One region of the Rhizobium centroccidentale genome, then DNA from elsewhere that is predicted to be linked to it. Evidence: predicted binding sites of a transcription regulator. Region 1 holds the regulator's gene; each other region holds the start of a gene.
What was found. Region 1 encodes PhoB, which activates phosphate uptake and scavenging genes when phosphate is short. Its sites were predicted from a motif close to TGTCATNNANCTGTCAT; they were not measured.

Region 1 (3,918 bases):
CCCCGCATCCACGGTCTGCATCGCTCAAAGGCCGATCTCGAGCATATCGTCGAGAGCAGTCTTCAGAAGGCCGGTCTCTGGGGTGAGGTGAAGGATCGGCTCCATGACGCCGGCACGAGCCTGTCGGGCGGTCAGCAGCAGCGTCTGTGCATCGCCCGCGCCGTCGCGGTCAGCCCGGAGGTCATCCTGATGGACGAGCCGTGCTCGGCGCTCGATCCGATCGCAACCGCCAAGGTCGAGGATCTCATCCACGAGCTTCGGGAGAATTTCACCATCGTCATCGTGACGCATTCCATGCAGCAGGCAGCCCGCGTCTCGCAGCGTACCGCAATGTTCCATCTCGGCCACCTGGTCGAGGAGAACGACACCGATAAGATGTTCACCAATCCCGACGATTTCCGCACGCAGGATTACATCATGGGCCGTTTTGGTTGATGATGTCAGGCGCGCGGCTCATTTCACACAGTTCACCTTGAGGATAGAAAAATGGTCTCCACTCACATTCTCTCTGCCTATGACGAAGACCTGAAGTTCCTGACGCGCCGCATTGCTGAAATGGGCGGCCTGGCAGAGCAGATGGTTAGCGACAGCGTACGCGCGCTGGTCAACAGCGACGCTGCCCTGGCCCAGAAGGTCATCTCCGACGACGTTGTTCTTGACCATGCCGAGCGCGAAGTCGGCGACAAGGCGATCGTCACCATCGCCCGCCGTCAGCCGATGGCGGCCGACCTGCGCGAAATCATGGGCTCGATCCGCATCGCCTCCGATCTGGAGCGCGTCGGCGATCTCGGCAAGAACACCGCAAAGCGCGTCATCGCCGTGCAGGGCACCGGTGTCCCGCGCCGTCTCGCCCGCGGCATCGAGCATCTCTCCGAACTGGCGCTGAGCCAGCTCAAGGAAGTTCTGGATGTCTACGCGACCCGCTCGCCCGACAAGGCCGTGTCGATCCGCGAACGCGACGAAGAAATCGACGCCATGTACACCTCGCTCTTTCGCGAGATGCTGACCTACATGATGGAAGATCCGCGCAACATCACCACCTGCACGCATCTTCTTTTCTGCGCCAAGAACATCGAGCGCATCGGCGACCATGCCACCAACATCGCCGAGACGATCTATTACATGGCGACGGGCGCGCAGCCGGAAGGCGAGCGCCCGAAGGATGATACCGCCAATACCGTCGGCGCAGTGACGGAATAATCTGGAAGAGAAGAAAGGAGACCATAGGCGCATGGTTCCGAGAGTTGCTGTTGTAGAAGACGAGGAAGCGCTTAGCGTTCTGCTGCGCTACAATCTTGAGGCCGAAGGCTTCGAGGTCGATACGATCCTCAGAGGCGATGAGGCCGAGCTGCGTCTCCAGGAGCGCATCCCCGATCTCCTGATCCTCGACTGGATGCTCCCCGGCGTATCGGGCATCGAGCTCTGCCGCCGGCTGCGTATGCGGCCGGAGACGGAGCGCCTGCCCATTATCATGCTGACGGCCCGCGGCGAGGAAAGCGAGCGCGTGCGCGGGCTTTCGACCGGCGCGGACGATTATGTCGTCAAGCCGTTCTCGACGCCGGAGCTGATGGCCCGTGTCAAGGCGATGCTGCGGCGTGCCCGCCCGGAGGTTCTCTCCACGGTGCTGCGCTGCGGCGATATCGAGCTGGATCGCGAAACCCATCGCGTCCATCGAAAGAGCCGCGAAGTGCGACTGGGGCCGACGGAATTCCGCCTACTGGAGTTCCTGATGTCCTCGCCGGGCCGCGTCTTCTCGCGTTCGCAGCTGCTCGACGGTGTATGGGGTCACGATATCTACGTCGACGAACGCACGGTCGACGTCCATGTCGGCCGCCTGCGCAAGGCGCTCAATTTCTCCAATATGCAGGATGTCATCCGCACCGTTCGCGGCGCGGGCTATTCCATGGAAGCCTGAGCGGCTTGCCGCTCGGGTATCACTAAAGCATGTCGCGCAAAAGTGCGTAGCGGTTTTGCGAGAACGACATGCGCCAGACGGAAAACCTAAAGCATAGGAAGCGAATCTGAAAGATCGTGACGTGCTTTAAATAGCGGCGGAAATAGAAAAACGGGCCTCGAGGGCCCGTTTCTCATTGTCTTGCTGTGACTTTCAGCCGTTGTTACGACGGCGGTCATGCACCGGCTGGTATGCCATGCGCTGATGATAGGTGCAGTAGGGCGAGGAATCCGGGCTGTCATTGCCGCAGAAGTGGAAGTCGTCCTTCAGCGGGTCGCCGACCGGCCACTTGCAGGTGCGCTCAGTCAATTCCGTCAGGCCGAGGCGGCGGGAGATCGGAACGACGACGTTCGATGCCGGCCGATACTGGATTTCATTGACGGAATCGATCTCGATCTCTTCCTTCAGCATGGTTGCGCCCTGCTGGCGGGCGACGACCGTGCGGGTAGCAACGCGCGATCCGTAGGTCGCGGCGCGGGGTGCAGCTGCGCTGCGCTTCGGCGTGCGCGCTGCGGTTGCCGTGCCGCCCGCCTTCGCTCGGCCGGGAAGGTTCAGGCGGTGCACCTTGCCGATGACGGCATTACGGCTCACGCCACCGAGCTGCGCAGCGATCTGGCTGGCGCTCAACCCTTCGGACCATAGCTTTTTCAGCTTCTCGACGCGTTCGTCTGTCCAATTCATGCCCTGTCTCCGCTGTCGCGTTTCCGATGGCAGAATCCCTCACCATTGCCTCGCATGGGAACGAGGCGCGAAACGCTCTAAAATTGTGGTGACTAGTTCCGCCGCATGCAGTCTAGCAATTGCTTTTTAACCTAGTGTGAGGCTGACTCCGTGACAAGAGTCGCGAGAATCTTGAGGAATCGATTTCGAGGTTTTCCCCAACTTGCTGCCCAGGCGTGGCATTTCTGCAATAGGCGCCGCCGAACCTATCTCTTTTGCCCGCAAGCGTTATCTCGCACCTGCTAAAACGCCAGTTTTGTTGACATCGCGGTGCAAAACATCAATAGTGCCCAGGCCGCCGCAAGGCGGCATTTTTGATTTTTTCGGACCCGTTTCATCAAATGGAAGCGATCGGTCCTTAGAGTTGTGATCAGGAGATATGGCCATGGCCGAGACCACGCCGCTTTATGACACCTACATGCGCGCTCCGCTACGGTTCGAGCGAGGCGAGGGCGTCTGGCTGGTCACCGAAAATGGCGAACGCTACCTCGATTTCGCAGCCGGCGTCGCGGTCAACTCGCTCGGTCACGCCCATCCGCACCTCGTTGCCGAATTGAAGGCCCAGGCCGACAAGGTCTGGCACCTGTCCAACCTCTATGAGGTGCCCGGTCAGGAGAAGCTGTCGAAGCGGCTGACGGAAGTGACCTTCGCCGACAAGGTGTTCTTCACCAATTCGGGCGCGGAGGCGCTGGAGTGCGCCATCAAGACTGCGCGGCGCTATCAGTTCGCCAAGGGGCATCCCGAGAAGTTCCACATCATCACCTTCGAGGGCGCCTTCCACGGCCGCACCATCGCAACGATCGCCGCCGGTGGCCAGGAGAAGTATATCGAGGGCTTTGGGCCTAAAGCACCGGGTTTCGATCAGGTGGAGTTCGGTGATCTCGATGCCGTGCGTGCTGCCATCACCGACGCGACGGCTGCGATCCTGATCGAGCCGGTTCAGGGCGAGGGCGGCATCCGCCCCGCCACCAACGAATTCCTGCGCGGGCTGCGTGAGATCTGCGACGAGCACGGCCTGCTGCTGATCCTCGACGAAGTACAGTGTGGCGTCGGCCGCACGGGCAAGCTCTTTGCCTACGAATGGGCCGGCATCAAGCCCGATATCATGGCGGTCGCCAAGGGCATCGGCGGCGGTTTCCCGCTCGGTGCGTGCCTCGCGACGGCGGAAGCCGCTTCCGGCATGAAAGCCGGCACACACGGCTCGACCTATGGCGGCAATCCGCTTGCCATGGCGGTCGGCAATG
Region 2 (3,918 bases), on a different contig from region 1:
GTCGGCGTTGCCGATTTCAACCAGTACGGCACGCGCCGCGGCAACCACGAAGTCATGATGCGCGGTACTTTTGCCAACATCCGCATCCGCAACCACATGCTCGGCCCGAACGGCAAGGAAGGTGGCTACACCATCCATTATCCGTCCAAGGAAGAGACGTCGATCTACGATGCGGCCATGCAGTACAAGGCCGAGGGCGTTCCGCTCGTCATCTTCGCCGGCGTCGAATACGGCAACGGCTCGTCGCGCGACTGGGCTGCCAAGGGCACGAACCTGCTCGGCGTGCGCGCCGTGATCGCCCAGTCCTTCGAGCGCATCCACCGCTCGAACCTCGTCGGCATGGGCGTCATCCCCTTCGTCTTCGAGGACGGCACCACCTGGGCAAGCCTCGGCCTGAAGGGCGACGAACTGGTCACGATCGAAGGCCTGGAGCATATCAAGCCGCGCGAACGGAAGATTGCCAAGATCACCTATGGCGACGGCTCGGTGAAGGACGTTCCGATCATCTGCCGTATCGATACGCTGGATGAGGTCGTCTACGTCAACAATGGCGGCATCCTGCAGACGGTTCTGCGCGATCTCGCTGCCTGATAGGCATTCAACGCAGTTATTGGAGGCCGCCGGAAAACTCTTCCGGCGGCCTCTTGTTTTTCACGGTGATGTGTATGGCGAGCCTTCCGGTTCACCTCGGCCTCACCCCATCGTGACTTTGCGTCATCGCGCTAAACTATTATCTCTTGTTTCAGATTTTTCGGGCTTGATGTGGTCTGGCCGCCCCAAAAAGCGAGTTTTGCAGGGCCCGTGTAGGCAGACGGCGCTCGAGATTGGATGCAGAGGTAAGATAGAATGCGCCTTCGGTTTTCGGTTCCACTTCTGGCAGGCATCGCGCTCGCAAGTTCGCTGCATGCGCAGGAGGCTCCGAAGATCAAGGGCGTCGTCGAACTCTTCACTTCGCAGGGCTGCGCCTCCTGTCCTCCAGCGGATGCGGCCTTTCGCAAGCTGATCCGTCAGGGCAATGTCGTGGCACTCGCCTATCACGTCGATTATTGGAACTATCTCGGCTGGAACGACACCATGGCGTCCAAGGACAATACGGCGCGCCAATATGCCTATGCCCGTACGATGGGGCGCAGCGGAGTTTATACGCCACAGGCGATCGTCAATGGCAGGGACCATATGAACGGCGCCGATCTCGGTGGCATCAACGTCAAGCTTGACGAATTTGAGCGCCTGGGCGAGGGGCTGACGGTTCCGGTCAATGCCGCCATGAAGGGCGACGAGCTCGAGATCAAGATTGGGGCCGGGCAGGGCAAGGCCAATGTGGTTGCCGTCTATTTCGACAAGGAACAGATGGTGGCGCCGAAGGGCGGGGAAAATACCGGGCAGCAGATCGCCTATATGCACGCGGTATCCGATGTCGAAACAGTCGGTATGTGGGACGGCAAGGCCATGAGCCTCGTGCTGCCGTCGACCGTGCTGGATAAGGCCGGCCGGCGAGGCCTTGCGATTCTGCTGCAGTCGTCGACATCTTCGGGCGATCCGGCTGCCATTCTCGGGGCGACTGTTTTGACGGTCGGCTCGGACGGCTGAGCGGCTTTTCTGGAGCCCTTCATTCGGGTTGGGCCGAAAAGGCTCCATATTTGGGCTGACGGCCGAAAAGATCCCTATTTTGCGTGACGCAAAAAAGCTCCCTATTTCGGCTGGCGCCGAAAAGGGGAGGTGCCCGGCGAGGACGCATTCGGGGCTGGGGTTTAATCGATGCGCCCCGGCCGGGCCGTTTGACGCGGCGGCGCCAAACGGCCTCTATACTTCCTGTAAATTGGGCGTCGTTTTGTTTGAAATGCGGCACTGCCGCGATGCTTTGGGCCATGGGAAAGAAATTGTGAGCCGTCAGCCGTCTTGCAATTTGATGTGGCTGAGGCAAACTGTCATTCTCCTGTCATGAGATAGCCCCTGGGGGATTGATGACTGATCAGCCGGATTTGAGACACGGTGAAAGCCGTTCCGTCGATACCAATTCATCCGTCGTCGTTGATCTCAGAGAATACAAACAGAGCAAGGACCCGCTACCGGTGACCTTTCATCGGCGGGAGCTGGACGCGATTCTCTGGATCTATGGCCGCATGGTCGGCGAGGGCGAATGGCGTGATTATGCCATCGACCATTTGAAGGACAAGGCGGTTTTCTCCGTTTTCAAGCGCTCCGGCGAAATGCCGCTTTTCCGCATCGAAAAGGATCCGAAGCTTTCGGCCAAGCAGGGCGCCTTCTCCGTCGTCAATACCAACGGCATGATCCTGAAGCGCGGCCATGAGCTGAGTCAAGTTCTGAAGGTTTTCGATAAGCAGCTGAAGCTGGTGGAGAAGTAGTTCTTATCGATTGAGGCGTACGGAGAGTGCGCACCGCCTCTATCCCTTTCGGAACATCCCCCCGCAAGGGACAGGGGTATCGCATATGAACTGAAATCGCAGCTGTCCCCCTTCTCCCCAGCGGGGAGAAGGTGCCGTCAGGCGGATGAGGGGGTGCCCGCCAAGACTACGAAAATCCATGAATTCAAATCGATAGCCCCCTCATCACCCCTGCCCATAAGAGGGAGGTCGGTTACTTGCAGCCTCTTTGCCTCATGGGTACATCGAGTCTGCCGAAATCACGGCCTACTGTTTTGATAGACGAGCGGCAAACTCCCAACAATCTCCCCCTTGTGGGGGAGATGTGACGGAGGGGGTATCAGGGGTGCGACATATGCGAGATCTGCTTTAGCCACCAAACAACGTCCCTGGATAAACTGACGGATCCGGATCGGTTTCCGCACCCTCACCCAACGCCTTCTGCATCAGCATCGTATCGAGCCACCGGCCATGCTTGTAACCGGTGCCTTTCAACAGGCCGGCTTCGGCAAAGCCTGCCGCGCGGTGCACGGCGACAGAGGCGGGATGGGCGCCGCCGATGACGGCGATCATCTGGCGGAAGCCGAGCGCCTCGCAGCTTTCGACGAGCGCATCGAGCAGCCGCCGGCCGACGCCGCGACCGCGGGCTTCCGGCGCCAGATAGATCGAGTCCTCCACCATCCAACGATAGGCTGGCCGCGTGCGGAACGAGGAAGCATAAGCGTAGCCGAGGAACGCGCCGGCCTCGTCTTCGGCGACGAGATAGGGATAACCCTTGTCACGGATCGCCTCGAACCGTGCCGCCATTTCTTCCTGGCTCGGTGGCGTGATCTCATAGCTTGCCGTACCGTTCAGCACGGAATCTCTGTAAATGGCGGTGATATGGGAAAGATCGTCTGGGGTTGCGCTGCGAAGGCTGACGGACATTGTTTCTATTGCCTGATCTGCGGATTTGTGACGGCAGCTATCAAATCGCAGCGCCTGTGGCCAGGCAAACAAAAAAGGCGGCCGAAGCCGCCTTTTCGTATCTCATTTCACGCTGCGCTTAACGGCGGTTGCCCATAAACTGCAGCAGGAACATGAAGAGGTTGATGAAGTCCAGGTAGAGCGACAGGGCGCCCATGATCGCCTTGCGGCCAGCCACCGTCGCATCATCGGCGGTGTAGTACATTTCCTTGATCCGCTGCGTATCGTAGGCGGTGAGGCCTGCGAAGATCAGGACGCCGATCACGGAGATGGCGAACTGCAGGGCGGACGAAGCCAGGAAGATGTTGACGAGCGTCGCGATGATCAGGCCGAAGAGGCCCATCATCAGGAACGAGCCCATCGCCGACAGATCACGCTTCGTCGTGTAGCCGTAGAGCGACAGCGCGCCGAAGGAGGCGGCGGTCACGAAGAAGGTCTGTACGACGCTCTGGCCGGTGTAGATGATGAAGATCGACGACAGCGACAGGCCCACCAGCGCGGCGTAGACCCAGAAGGTCGTCGTCGCGGCGGCCACGCTCATGCGGTTGATCCTGAAGCTCAGGAAGAA
Region 3 (3,918 bases), on a different contig from region 1:
GAGGCTCGGCACCGCGCGAATGCCCGGCCGATCGAGATGCGGGCCACCGAGCTGGACGGCGAGGCCATTGGCCGGCGCATAGTGGTTGGCCGGATCATGGCAGGTGGCGCAGGATATCTCGCCGCCGCCGGAGAGCGACTGATCGAAGAACAATCGTTTGCCGAGCTGGGCCACCGCGCTCAGCGGTACCCGGTCATCATAGCCATCAGTTGTCGAAGCACTGGCGGCCGGTTCGTTTGCCATGCCGACAGCCGCACCCGCGAGCGAGAGGCCCGCGAGCGCGAGGAGCGACAGGAGACGGCGGTAGGTCAGGGGCATTTCCGTCTCCCTTATGGATTTACGATGCCTGGTTGCCGGTCTTCGGATCGAGGATGAGCTTTGGCGCGTCACCCTTGGACCAGTCGAACATGGTGTTCAGCGAGCCCGAGAGCACATCGAAGGAACCGCCGCCGAGACGGGCGCCGGCCATCCAGTTGTCTTCGATGAAACGCATGACGGAGGTCTGGTCGGTCAGCGTATGGTCGACGAAGTTGACCTTGGCATAGGGCGAGATGACGAGCAGCGGCTGGCGTGTGCCATAACCGCAACGTCCCTGCGCCGGCAGGCCGTTGACACCAGGCAGGGCAGTACCGGTGGAACAGCTGTCGCCGTTCAGGACGTCGTAGCCCTTGACCGGGAGCTTCGACGGATTGACGACAGCGTGGGCATGGTCATACCAGCCGTCGGAATCGTCGTAGAGGATAATGACGGCGGTGTCCTTCCAATCCGGCGAATTCTGAACGGTGTTGACCACCTCAGTTACGAATTCCTGTTCGTCGAGCGGGTCGGAATATCCGGCATGGCCGTCCTGATAGGCGGGCGCCTTCAGGAAGCTGATCGTCGGCATGTTGCCGTTCTTCAGTGCCGCATAGAAGTCGGTCACGTCGTACTGGTGATTTGCCGCATCGGTCGTGCCGATGGCTGCCACGGAAGACGGGCGTGCATGCGTCGGGTTGGCGGTCGAGGCATAATATTGGAACGGCTGGTGATGCGGAATGTAGTCGCTGTAGTTGACCTTGGTGACGGTCGACGTGGTCGCGCGCTTGCAGCCCGTCGTGCCGTCCGGGTTGGTTAGCGAGAGGTCGAAGCCGCCTTCGAAGAAGCCCCAGGTGATCTTGTGCTCGTTCAGCATGTCGCCAATGTTCTTGCCATACATCAGTGCCGTCTGCCCGACCGAGCAGACGTCGCCGGTCGGATCGAAGTCGCTGATCGCGGTCCAGCCGCCATTGCCGTCGGGCACGATGCGGCCCTTGGAATAGGTGCCGTCACTTTCCAGCGTATAGCCGGGCGGCAGGATGGCGCCATTGGTCTGACCGGAAATCAGGTTCAGCGCGCCGGGGGTCGAGGGGCCGAAATTGGTGGAGAAGGAATTGTCGTTCAGCGCATAGTGCTGGGCATAATTCCAAAGGGCCGTGACGGTGTTGCCGTCATAATAGCCCATGACCTGGCCCTTGGTTCCGAATGCGCCAGCGGCACCCTTGGTGCCACGGCCGGTATTGGCTGGGAAAAGGTCCATGGCGAAGTTGTTGTAGGCGGCCTGTTCGGCGGTATAGCCATGGTTCTGTGACTGGGTTGCCGCCTGCGTACGATCGAGCCGGAAGGGGGCTGCCGCATCGGCGCCGTTTGCCGTGTTGGTCTTGTTCGGATTGGTATCGAGAAGGCCGGCATTGGCGAGCGTGTTGATATCTGTCGGCGTGTTGTCGGCCGCCTTGAATGCCGGCTCGCCGTCGACATTCGCGGCTTTGGGGTAGGTCGCGAAATAATGGTCGAAGGAGACGTTTTCCTGGAAGATCACGACAAGATGCTTGATGGGGGTCGCGGTATTCGGAGCCGGGTTTAGGTCAGCGGCACCGGAGGCGGAACAGAGCAAAACAAGGCCAAGCGCGCTGCCGGCGACAAGGGCGGCGCGACGTGAAAGACGGGTCATCATCATATCCTCTTCGAGTGGGGGCATTGCTCCGGCGCATTTGCGCCACGCCGAGCTTAGAGAACCCTTTCGAGCTATCAATGGAGTATGACAGTTCCATGAAGGGCGCGGACAGGCGATTGCGTCATTGATATGGCATCTCCGGCAAGCACTTGATTCTGCTGTGCTGGATGCAGAACGGTACGAGACGCCTGTCCGGAGCGTTTACAGTGCTACCTTATGTCACGGACTGCCAGCGGGGTGTTTCCTCACCCTCCTCGTGCTTCGACACGGCCCTTGGGCTTCCTCAGCATGAGGTAGCCACAGTCCTTCATTCAGGTGAAATCAGATATTCTGGTCCATCGTCTCGGCCGGGATCTCGTCGGCCCGGTGAATACGGACGACCACAGCCGGGACGCCTGCAACGGTGCAATGCGGCGGCACGGGCTTCACCACGACGCTGCCGGCGGCAACCTTGCTGAAGGCGCCGACTTCGATATTGCCGAGGATCTTGGCGCCGGCGCCGATCATCACGCCGTGGCGGATCTTCGGGTGACGGTCGCCGCTTTCCTTGCCGGTGCCGCCGAGCGTGACGTTCTGCAGGATGGAGACCTCATCTTCGATGACGGCAGTCTCGCCGATGACGATGCCGGAGCCATGGTCGAGCATGATCGAGGTGCCGATCTTCGCCGCCGGATGGATATCCGGGCCGAAGACGAGCGAGACGAGATTGGAGAGCCAGCTCGCAATTTCCTTGCGGCCTTCCGTCCAGAGCGCATGGGCGATGCGGTGCGTCTGTAAGGCGTGGAAGCCCTTCAGATTGAGAAGCGCGTGCAGGTAGGTGGTGCAGGCGGGGTCGCGGGTTCGCACCGCGACGAGGTCCGCTTCGGTTGCCCGCAGGATGGCGGGATATCGCGCCAACACGTCGGACAGCAGCGAAAGCATGTCACCATGCTCGATCCTGACGACGCAGAGCCGGGCGGCCAGCACGTTGGCAAGGCTTTTGGCATTGGAGCTTCCGGCAAGCAATTGCGCCTGCAGCAGCGGTGCAAGCGTCGGCTCGCGCGCCGCCAGTTCGGCGGCTTCGCAGCGGGTCACGTCCCAGACGTTTTCGGCTAGGGCAGGAGAATTTTCGGCGATTGCCGTTCCTGACTGAGGCATGATCCTGTCTTTCTGCATCTCATTGTTTTCACGCAATTCCGGACGGAAAACCGCTGCGCACTTTTCCTGGAATTGCTTTAACCGGAGATATCCACAACACCGCAATCGCCGGCTTCGGAGGCGAAGGCGAGTAGCTTGCCGGACTTGCTCCAGCTCATCGATGTGATCGCACCCTTGCCCGGCCGGCGCAAGAGCGCTTCCTTGGCGTCACCGATGCGCACCGCCAGTATCATACCATCGATGAAACCGATGGCGAGAATATCCTCGACGGGGTGGAATTTCACTGAAGTTGCCATGATGTTGGCGCGGGTGCCGAGCTCCAGCGGCGCTTTGCCCATCGGGCCGTCCTTGCCCTGGAAGGGCCAGACGATCGCGGCCGGTGCGCCCGACGAGGCAAGCCATTTGCCCTTGTTGGACCAGGAGAGCGACTTCACCTTGGCGGGATAGCCGGTCATGCGCATATGGCGGGCCTCAGTGCCGGGCTTCGTATCCAGCTTCCAGCCGTGCAGCGCATTTTCCTGCATGGTCGTGACGATGAACTGACCATCCGGCGAGAAGGTGACGCTCGTGTGGGCGCCCTTCCATTCCAGATTGACCGGCTGGGCGCTCATGCCGACCCAGTGCAGGGATACGCCGTTATAGCGGGCAACCGCAATGCGCAGGCCCTTGGGAGCGAAGGCGATGCCTTCGACGGTGCGTTCTTCCGGAAACTCTTTCGTCGTCCCGTCGGAGAGCCGCACGAAAGTGCTCTTGCCATAGGAGTAGGCGACGGCGCCCTGCGGACCGGCGGCAAGCTGGCTGATCCATTTGCG
Region 4 (3,918 bases), on a different contig from region 1:
AGAGAGGCGCAGTATCAGGCGATCTGCGAGGCCTCGACGACGGCAAGCGCCGCCATGTTGACCACGCCGCGGGAAGTGACCGACGGCGAGAGAATATGGGCCGGAAGCGCGGTCCCAAGCAGGATGGGACCGACATGCAGACCATCGGTCATGGTCTTGACCACGCCCAGCGTGATATTGGCCGCATCGAGATTGGGGAAGACCAGTAGATTGGCTTCGCCGGAAAGCGCGCTGTCCGGCATTACGTGGCGGCGCAGGCTCTCGGAAATGGCGCTGTCGCCATGCATTTCGCCGTCGACTTCCAGATCCGGCGCAGCCTTGCGAATGAGAGCCAGCGCTTCGCGCATCTTCGTGGCGCTTTCCGACTCCCGGGAGCCGAAGTTGGAATGCGAGACGAGGGCGGCGCGCGGCTCGATGCCGAAGCGCTTGATTTCCTCGGCAGCCAGCCAGGTGGATTCCGCGATTTCCTCGGCGGACGGGTTAAACGTCACATAGGTATCGGTGTAGAAGGTCGCGCCGCGCTGCGAGATGAGCAGGCTCAGTGCGGAGAAATCGCGAACGTCCGGCCGCTTGCCGATGACCTGGCGGACGATGCGCAAATGACGCTCATACCGGCCTTCGAGACCGCAGATGAGCGCATCGGCTTCGCCGCGCTTCAAGGCAAGTGCGCCGATGACGGTCGTGTTGGTGCGAACGATGGTGCGCGCTGCTTCGGGAATAACGCCTGCGCGGCCGACCAGCGAGAAATAGAGCTCGACATATTCGCGGAAGCGGGGATCGTCTTCCGGATTGATGACGGCAAAATCCGTATGCGGGCGGATCTTCAGGCCGTAGCGCTTCAGGCGCGTCTCGATGACGGACGGACGGCCAATCAGGATCGGAATGGCCGTGCCTTCCTCGAGCAGGACCTGGGCGGCCCGCAGCACGCGCTCGTCTTCGCCTTCGGAAAAGACGACGCGCTTGCGCTCGGCAATCTTCGCGGCCGCAAAGATCGGCTTCATGACGAAGCCGGAGCGGAAGACGAAGCGGTTGAGCTCGTCCATATAGGCGTCGAAATCCTTGATCGGACGCAGGGCGACGCCGCTGTCTGCGGCTGCCTTCGCCACGGCCGGCGCAATGCGCAGGATGAGGCGCGGGTCGAAGGGTGAAGGGATCAGGTAGTTAGGCCCGAAGACCGGAGTTTCACCTGTATAGGCGCGCGCCGCGACATCGGAAGGCTCCTCACGGGCAAGCGCGGCGATGGCGCGCACCGCGGCCATCTTCATCTCTTCGTTGATCGTTTTGGCGCCGCAATCGAGCGCGCCGCGGAAAATATAGGGGAAGCAGAGGACGTTGTTGACCTGGTTCGGGAAATCCGAGCGGCCGGTGCAGATCATCGCGTCGGGGCGGGCGGCACGGGCGAGGTCCGGCATGATTTCCGGCGTCGGGTTGGCGAGCGCCATGATCAGCGGCTTTTCGGCCATCTGCGCCAGAAGTTCGGGTTTCAGCACGCCGGCGGCGGACAGGCCGAGGAAGACGTCGGCGCCCGGAATGGATTCAGCAAGCACGCGCTTGTCGCTGTCCTGGGCGTAGACGGATTTCCACTCGTCCATCAGGACGTTGCGGTCCTTGTAGACCAAGCCTTCGATATCGTGGACCCAGATGTTTTCGCGCTTGGCGCCGAGAATGACAAGCAGGTTGAGGCAGGCGAGTGCGGCCGCACCCGCGCCGGAGGCGACGATCTTGACTTCTTCGATCTTCTTGCCGGCCAGTTCCAGTCCGTTGAGGATAGCGGCGGCGACGATGATGGCGGTGCCGTGCTGATCGTCGTGAAAGACCGGAATTTCCATCTTCTCGCGCAGGCGGCGTTCGACGTCGAAGCATTCCGGCGCCTTGATGTCTTCGAGATTGATGCCGCCGAAGGTCGGCTCGAGCGCCGAAACGGTGTTGACCATCTCATCGACCGTCGGTGCTGCGATTTCGATGTCGAAGACGTCGATGCCGGCGAATTTCTTGAAGAGGACGGCCTTGCCTTCCATGACGGGCTTCGAGGCGAGCGGACCGATATTGCCGAGGCCGAGTACCGCCGAACCGTTCGAAATCACGGCAACGAGATTGGCGCGGGACGTATAGTCGGCTGCCGTTTCCGGGTTGTCACGGATGGCGATGCAGGGGGCGGCGACGCCGGGCGAATAGGCAAGCGCCAGATCGCGCTGATTGCCCAGCGGCTTGGTCGCCTGAATTTCCAGCTTGCCGGGGCGTGGATAACGATGGAAATAAAGCGCCTGTTCGTCGAAGTTTCCGCTCGCCATGTTCTTGGCTGCTTTCGAAGTGTCGTTCGTATCCAACTTGCGTCTCCATTCCTGCCTGCGCTTTGAGTCTTCTGCATACATCAATCGCTTCGCCTTCACAGTATGGAATTGAGGTCGCAAAGCGTTTTTGTCGTGGCGAAACTGAATTGCCTTTTTTGCGTGAATCAAGCGGCGCACGTCCTTTGGATCGAACGCTGCGCTCCGGGCTAGCCATGTTTCGCCTTGGTATCGCCAGCTTTACAAGCGATCGTCCTGACCTTGCCGTCGCTGCGAGACGCGGTTGAACCTCGCCGCCGAGCCGCCAAGCACAGGGTTTGTCATCTTCCTGAAACACGAGTCTGGTTTTGGAATAGCCAAGGTAGGATAGGGCACGGACATAAAGTTCGTGAATGAAAACATGGACCCCCGGCATTTCCGAACGTTATTCATTTCTGACGTGCACCTCGGCTCGAAGGCCGCCAAGGCGGACTACCTGCTCGATTTTCTCCGTTACCACGACGCCGAAACGATCTTTCTGGTCGGCGATATCGTGGATGGCTGGAGGCTGAAGCGGAACTGGTACTGGCCGCAGGATTGCAACGACGTGGTCCAGAAGCTCCTGCGCAAGGCGCGCAAGGGTACGCGCATCGTTTATATCCCCGGCAATCACGACGAATTCCTGCGTGACTTCCCCGGAATGCACTTCGGCGGTATCGAGGTGGCACAGCGCGCCATGCACGAAACGGCCGACGGCAAGAAATATCTCGTGCTGCATGGCGATGAATTCGACGTCGTCGTCCGCAATGCCCGCCTGCTCGCCTATCTCGGCGACTGGGCCTATGACATGGCCATCCTGATCAATATCGGCCTTGCTGCGGTGCGCCGCCGCCTGAACATGCCCTATTGGTCCTTCTCGGCCTGGGCGAAGCTGCAGGTCAAGCACGCCGTCAATTTCATCGGCGAATTTCAGCGTGTCGTCGCCGAAGAGGCCAAGCGTAACGATGCCGATGGCGTCATCTGCGGGCACATCCACCATGCGGTCATTGAGGATCTCGACGGCGTGCGCTACATCAATACCGGCGACTGGGTGGAAAGCTGCACGGCAATCGCCGAGCATGAGGACGGCACGTTCGAGCTGATCACCTGGCGGACTATTCTCGAGACGCAGCCGGTGGATTCTCCGGTCGGAGAATTGCCGCGGCCGATCGGTGCCCAGGCGGCGTAATTCCTGCGCATCTTCACGTGGCTGATAATGGCTTGTCATAATTATTGATCGCCGCGGGACCGCCCTGGCTTCGGATTTTTCCGAAACGTTACGGTTTTGGCCATTTCTCGCCATAGTCGTATTCTCGATAGCATGATAGGGACAAGTAAGTTCCCCTTCAGGTCTGTCATGATTCCCGCAATCAAGTCCTTCCAGGGCGAGGGTGCGCCTCCATATTTCCGCCTACGCACCGCCTTGTCCTATTGCGCTCCGTTGTTCGTCAACGGAATTGCGCTGCCGTTTTTTCCCGTCTGGCTGGCGGGGCTGAATTTCAACGATCATGAGATCGGCCTGGTGCTCGCCATTCCCATGGTCGTGCGGGTGCTCGTGACGCCCATCATCGCGGTGCTCGCCGATCATATGAGCGAGCGGGCCGATGTATTG

Region 2: PH562_RS26555 (DUF2794 domain-containing protein) is a predicted target of PhoB. The motif match lies at 1,927-1,943, and genes of this name have one in related genera.
Region 3: PH562_RS11235 (phospholipase C) is a predicted target of PhoB. The motif match lies at 2,054-2,070, and genes of this name have one in related genera.
Region 4: PH562_RS15435 (UDP-2,3-diacylglucosamine diphosphatase) is a predicted target of PhoB. The motif match lies at 2,607-2,623, and genes of this name have one in related genera.

What each region holds. Positions count from the first base shown of each region.
Region 1 covers NZ_JAQJCG010000016.1:98,468-102,385, reverse strand. Annotated here, with positions in the region: gene pstB (phosphate ABC transporter ATP-binding protein PstB) at 1-435, shown strand, start outside; gene phoU (phosphate signaling complex protein PhoU) at 487-1,200, shown strand; gene phoB (phosphate regulon transcriptional regulator PhoB) at 1,232-1,915, shown strand; gene PH562_RS20625 (GcrA family cell cycle regulator) at 2,108-2,635, opposite strand; gene PH562_RS20620 (aspartate aminotransferase family protein) at 3,060-3,918, shown strand, end outside.
Region 2 covers NZ_JAQJCG010000027.1:39,529-43,446, forward strand. Annotated here, with positions in the region: gene acnA (aconitate hydratase AcnA) at 1-591, shown strand, start outside; gene PH562_RS26550 (DUF1223 domain-containing protein) at 847-1,590, shown strand; gene PH562_RS26555 (DUF2794 domain-containing protein) at 1,965-2,366, shown strand; gene PH562_RS26560 (GNAT family N-acetyltransferase) at 2,754-3,311, opposite strand; gene PH562_RS26565 (Bax inhibitor-1/YccA family protein) at 3,430-3,918, opposite strand, start outside.
Region 3 covers NZ_JAQJCG010000006.1:254,885-258,802, reverse strand. Annotated here, with positions in the region: gene PH562_RS11240 (cytochrome-c peroxidase) at 1-318, opposite strand, end outside; gene PH562_RS11235 (phospholipase C) at 338-1,966, opposite strand; gene cysE (serine O-acetyltransferase) at 2,291-3,106, opposite strand; gene PH562_RS11225 (WD40 repeat domain-containing protein) at 3,184-3,918, opposite strand, start outside.
Region 4 covers NZ_JAQJCG010000010.1:126,183-130,100, reverse strand. Annotated here, with positions in the region: gene PH562_RS15440 (NADP-dependent malic enzyme) at 15-2,291, opposite strand; gene PH562_RS15435 (UDP-2,3-diacylglucosamine diphosphatase) at 2,689-3,495, shown strand; gene PH562_RS15430 (MFS transporter) at 3,664-3,918, shown strand, end outside.